Regions from separate parts of the Pseudoalteromonas sp. BZK2 genome, predicted to be linked through region 2. Evidence: predicted binding sites of a transcription regulator. Region 2 holds the regulator's gene; the other holds the start of a gene.
What was found. The regulator MetJ, encoded in region 2, represses methionine synthesis genes. The targets are predictions, from matches to a motif close to TAGACGTCTAGACGTCTA.
Positions count from the first base shown of each region.

Region 1: a site for MetJ is predicted at 1,428-1,445, ahead of BIZ38_RS10320 (methylenetetrahydrofolate reductase). Genes of this name have one in related genera too.

Region 1 covers NZ_JACSOG010000014.1:17,767-20,986, reverse strand. The annotation lists gene BIZ38_RS10325 (M16 family metallopeptidase) at 1-1,243, opposite strand, end outside; gene BIZ38_RS10320 (methylenetetrahydrofolate reductase) at 1,491-2,447, shown strand; gene BIZ38_RS10315 (sensor domain-containing diguanylate cyclase) at 2,444-3,220, opposite strand, start outside.
Region 2 covers NZ_JACSOG010000006.1:105,121-108,340, reverse strand. The annotation lists gene BIZ38_RS05355 (malic enzyme-like NAD(P)-binding protein) at 147-1,388, shown strand; gene metJ (met regulon transcriptional regulator MetJ) at 1,489-1,809, opposite strand; gene metB (cystathionine gamma-synthase) at 2,034-3,220, shown strand, end outside.

The DNA.
Region 1 (3,220 bases), on a different contig from region 2:
AGCTTGCAAGCGTTGACGCAATTGACTGCGATGAATCAAGACCATTAATAAAGCTATATTTTAGGTTTGATTTTAAATCAGCTAACTTTTGCGCATCTACTAACTCAGTACGCGCTTGTGCATAGGTACGGTTAATCGCATCACGGGCTTTAGCAAGGTCCGCTTCGTTCTCTACTTTTACAAAAACATGTAATAAACCTGGATCTTTAGTATCTGGGTTATAGGTAAACATTTGGCTGGCAATTTGTTTATCAACAACAAGTTCTTGATAAAGTGCCGAATTATTAGAGAAATACAGCTGTGAGATCAAATCAAGAGCGGCACGGTCCTTTTGAGTAGGATCCCATGCCGTGCCTTTGTATGACACAAGCAACCAGTGGCCTGGTAAACCATCATTTTTCTCATGTACATATTTTGCTGTTTTTTGCTTTGGCTCAACAGGAATGTCTGCTTGGTAATCGCCTTTTTTCCAGTTACCCCAATGCTTTTTCACCATCGCCATGGTTTCTTGTGGATCAACATCACCAACAATGACTAAAGATACATATTCTGGTTTATAAAATTTAGCGAAAAACTCTTTACCGTACGCCATTTGATCAGGCATTGCTTCAATGTCTTCGAAAAAGCCCATTGTAGTGTGCTTATACGTATGCTTTTCGAATGCTTCGTTACGAACTGCAGAAAGTAACTTACGAATTGGGCTAGCATTATTCTTTAAATACTCACCTTTTACAGTCAGCGCTTCGGTGCGGAACTGCTCTTCGCTGTATGTCAGGTTTTGGAAAATATCAGCTTCGATTTCAAGTACTTTATCTAAGTGCTCTTTTGAGAAGTTTAAGTGATAGTTCGTGTAATCGTTGGTCGTATACGCGCGATTATCAACACCCGAGTTCTTTAAAATATCTGAATACACATCTTGCGGGAATTTTTCAGAGCCTTTAAACATCATATGCTCAAAGAAGTGGGCAAAACCGGTTTTACCTGCTTCAACTTCATTACGTGAACCAACCGATACCGGAATTTGCAGTGACACAACATCTGGGTAATCCGTTTTAACGACCATCACGCGAAGGCCGTTTTCAAGCTCTTCTAATAGGTAATCTTGGCTAAATACACGGTTATCACCTTGACTGACTCGCTGCTCAATTTCGACTTCTTTAACCATAGTTGACTGTGAGTTACTTGCGCAGCCACTCAGCGCCAGTGTTACAGCAACACTGGTTGCTAATAATCTAAATTTCATAATGTTCCCTTGTTAGTTATTTTTCTCATAATCATTGCTGCTTGATTATGCATCAAAGCGCCAGAAAATATGAGGGTCAGCGCAATAATTTATGTAAACAGGTGTGTCAATTTTGCGAAACGCTCAGCTTTAAACTTGAGTAAAATTCATAGTCATTGAAAAACTTTCATGAAAAAAATCTATCTAGACGTCTAAATGGCTGCTATATTATTTGTCATAAACATTAGTACGAGCTGGAAAGAGGATTATGGCTTTATCATTACAAGAGAAAATTGAAGACACCAACCAAGGCGTCTACCTGATCGGTACCACACCGCCAAAGTCAGGGACTGATAAAGCACAGCTTGAAACCATTGCCCAAAAGCTACTTGGTCGTTTACACGAAATTGAATACGATGGCGTGATTATTTACGACATTCAAGATGAAAGTAGCCGCATTGCAAAGCCGCGTCCTTTCCCATTTAAAGAAACAGTGGATCCACGTGAATACAGTCAATTACTGCGCAGCTTGTCACAACTAGATGTGATCACATACAAAAGCGTAGCGCAACGAGGTGAAGCTGAATTTACCGAATGGCTAAACGAAACACGTAACGACTTCGAATTAAAAAACTTAGTGTTAGTGGGTAGTCCATCATCTCATGGCGATATCAAACTAAGCCTTCCTGATGCATATAAAACGCTTGCAAAGCAAAGCAGTGATGTGTTTTTAGGTGGCGTTACCATTGCCGAACGTCACGCTAGCAAACGCAATGAACATGAGCGCTTAGTTGAAAAAACAGCACAAGGTTGTAAGTTTTTCATCTCGCAAGCCGTTTACAATGCCCAAGCGACGATTGATTTGATCACCAGCTATGCGCGTAGCTGTAAAGCACAAGGCACAACACCAAAACGCATTATTCTAACGTTTACCCCTTGTGGTGGTGAAAAAACCTTAGAATTTATGGAGTGGTTAGGTATTTCGGTACCAGAAGCAACTAAGTATCGCATGTTAGATTCTGCAAATACATTGAGTGAATCAGTGCGTATTTGCCGTGAGAATCTCGATTTAATTTTACAAAGCTGTGCGCATTTAGATGTACCGCTAGGTTTAAATATTGAGAGCTTAACTAACCGTAAAGAAGAAATTGATGCGTCAATTAACCTTTACCGTTTACTTAAAGCAACCATGGAATTAAACCTAGCTGAAAAGCAAATAGCTTAGCGGGCAAGTTTAGAGGCTTGCTTTTTCTCATACATATCTTCATCAGCCCGCTTTAATAGCTCAGCAAATGTTTCTTTAGGTTGAGCTACAATACCTGAGCCTATACTCAAATTAAGTTCAGGTATTGCCATATGTTTAAGGTTTTCTTTAAACGCTTCATTAAGTTTGTAGCTAATCGCTTCGATACAGTCGTTACTTTTCACTTGCAGAACCGCAATAAATTCATCTCCTCCTAAGCGGCCAATAATATCAGCCTCTCGTAGATATTGCTTCAATGTATCAGCCAGACATATCAGTGCTTTATCTCCTACTTCGTGACCATGCTTATCATTGAGTGGTTTAAAGTTATCTATATCGATAAACAAACAACAGATATTAAAGCCCAACCGGGCGGCAAGATTTAATTTATGTTGACAAAGTAAATTGAGTGCGCGGCGATTATAAATATTTGTGAGGGGGTCTAGCATCGCAATTTCACGCATTTGGGTGAAATTATCAAGTAGAGCTAAATCATCTTCCACCATATCCCTAAGCTGTTCGATGAGTTCTAAAAGACTATGCTGATAATCAGTTTTCTTAAAATCCATTACACAAAAAGTACCAAACGGTTCCCCGCTTGGCCAAGTTATAGGCACACCTAAATAGGATTCAACGCCATCGACAGTAAGTGGACAATCATCCCATTGATTATCTAGACTAACTTGTGGAATGTATAAAGGAGCCATATCTTTTAATACCTTTTTGCAAAAGATATTGTCGTCAATGGCTAACTC
Region 2 (3,220 bases):
AGAAATTGTTGGGAAATCCTTTAAAATTAAGCGATATAGCATATAACAGGATAGACCTGATAATACTTGGAATTTTTATACATTACAGGTATCGTACTGATGCAAGCTCTCTCACTTTTTAACTTTTTGCAGGATACTATCGCGTTATGTCAGATTTTCGTGAACAAGCATTACATTACCACGCTCACCCCGTTCCAGGTAAAATTAGTGTTGAACTAACCAAGCCAGCCGAAACGGTTAACGATCTCGCTTTAGCTTATAGCCCAGGTGTGGCTGAACCAGTCCGTGAAATTGCTGCTGATCCAGCAAACGCCTATAAATACACAGGCAAAGGCAACATGGTTGCAGTTATTTCAAACGGTACCGCAATTTTAGGTTTAGGTAACTTAGGTCCGCTTGCATCAAAACCTGTAATGGAAGGTAAAGCCTTACTATTCAAACGTTTTGCTGGCCTTGACTCAATTGATATTGAAGTTAAACACCGCACAACAGAAGATTTCATTAATACGGTTGCTAACATCGCTGATACGTTTGGTGGTATCAACCTAGAAGATATTAAAGCACCAGAATGTTTTGAAATCGAAAAAGCGCTTATCGAGCGCTGTGATATTCCCGTTTTCCACGATGACCAACATGGTACCGCTATTGTTACAGCTGCTGGTATGCTTAACGCCCTTGAAGTGCAAGGCAAAGATATCGAAGATGCTATCATCGTATGCTTAGGTGCTGGTGCTGCTGCTGTTGCTTGTATGGAGCTTTTAATTAAGTGTGGTGCACTGCGTGAACACATTTATATGCTTGACCGTAAAGGTGTGATCCATACACGTCGTGATGACTTAAACGAGTATAAGCAATTATTTGCTAACAATACCGATAAGCGTACATTACAAGATGTTATTGCTGATGCCGACGTATTCGTTGGTGTATCAGGTCCTAATCTGTTAACTGCAGATGATCTTAAGCTGATGGCAGACAAGCCAGTCGTGTTTGCATGCTCAAACCCAGATCCTGAGATTGCTCCAGAAGTTGCACACAGCGCGCGTAACGATTTAATTATGGCAACGGGTCGTTCAGATTTCCCTAACCAAGTAAATAACGTGCTTTGTTTCCCATTCATTTTCCGTGGCGCGTTAGATGTTCGTGCAACGGCAATTAATGATGAAATGAAAATTGCTGCAGTTCATGCTATTCGTGGCATCGCGAAAGAGCCTGTACCAAGTGAAGTATTAAAAGCGGCTGGCGTTGAGTCACTTGAGTTTGGTGCCGAGTACATCATTCCTAAGCCCATGGATCCGCGTTTATTACCACGTATTGCACGTGCTGTTGCTGAAGCGGCAGTAGAGTCGGGTGTGGCGCAAATCGATATGCCAGAAGATTACATGCGTTAAACTAAATTAGCCTTAGGTATAACGCTCAATAAAAAAACTCAGCCTAGGCTGAGTTTTTTTATATCTGCGATTATCGGCGGTGATCCGATGGCCGAAATACTTATTCTGAATCAAGCACTGGGATATCTAATCCCATTTCTTGCATAATTCTTTTAACTTCTTCAGGTACCTTTTCAGGGTTGTCTTTACGTAGGTCGTCATCATTTGGTAATGGTTGACCTGTAAAAGCATGTAAGAAAGCTTCACACAATAACTCACTGTTCGTCGCATGACGCAGGTTATTGATCTGGCGGCGTGTACGCTCGTCAGTTAATACTTTTAATACGTTAAGTGGGATTGATACGGTAATCTTTTTTACTTGTTCTGATTTTTTACCGTGTTCTGCATATGGGTGAATGTATTCACCGTTCCATTTAGCCATAAGTTGTTTCGTTGCCTCGGTTGTCAGTGATTTACGCCTTATTCACAGCGCAAGATGCGGAAATTCTATCTCTTTAAAAAAGATAGTCAAATACTAGTTATTTAGCCATCTAGTGGTGTAAATGTATAAACTTCTATGTGTAAGCGATAAATGCTTTGACTTCTCATATTTGATCATCTAACCTTTTAGACGTCTAAACATCCAATTAAAGAATAGGTGATGAAATGAGCGAAAAAAATAAAGCGACGATTGCTGTTCGTCACGGCATTGAAGCCGATAAACATCATGGTGCGGTTGTGCCTCCTTTATACTTATCAACCACCTATTCGTTTGCTGATTTTGATACTAAGCGCCAGTATGACTATGGTCGCAGCGGTAATCCAAATCGCGATATCTTAGCTGAAACCTTAGCTGAGCTTGAAGGTGGTGCTAAAGGTATTATCACTGCAACAGGTATGTCTGCTGTGCATTTAGCAACTCAGCTGTTAAACAGTGACGACACGTTAGTGATCCCACATGACTGTTATGGCGGTAGTTATCGTTTATTCACCTCGCTTGAAAAGCGTGGCCTGTTAAAACTAAAAGTTTTGGATTTAACTAAATCTGAAAACCTCCAAGAAATTTTAGCGATTAAACCTAAGTTGATTTGGATTGAAACGCCAAGTAACCCAATCTTGCGTTTAACAGATATTAAAGCAATCACTAGTATTGCTAAGCAGTGTGGTGCTTTGGTTGCGGCTGATAACACCTTCTTATCACCCGCATTACAAAACCCAATTGAGTTTGGTGTTGATATTGTTGTGCACTCAACTACTAAATACATCAATGGTCACTCTGATGTAGTGGGCGGTGCAGTGATTGCTGCAACGCAAGAGCTAGGCGACGAGCTTGCTTGGTGGGCGAATAATATCGGTATTACTGGTGCACCATTTGACAGCTACTTAACGCTTCGTGGTTTACGTACTTTAAATGTACGCCTAAAGCAGCACCAAGAAAATGCCTTTGCCATTGCTGAGTATTTAGAAAGCTCTCCTTATGTGAGCCAAGTTTATTACCCTGGCCTTGCTTCTCACCCACAACATGAGCTTGCTAAAGCACAGCAACGCGGTTTTGGTGGCATGGTGAGCTTTGATATTAAAGGCGACATCAACGATGCTGCTGCGTTTTTAACAAGCCTTAAAGACTTTAGCCTTGCTGAGTCGTTAGGTGGGGTAGAAAGTTTGATTTGTCACCCTGCAACAATGACCCACGCAGGCATGGAGCCTAAAGCACGTCTTGAAGCTGGTGTGGGCGATACCTTGATCCGTATTTCTGTAGGCATTGAAGACGTAAAAGATCTCATTGCTGATTTAGACCGTGTTTTCAATTTAGTTAAGCCAGGTCAAGGACTGCAAGTTACAAAAGCTGAAGC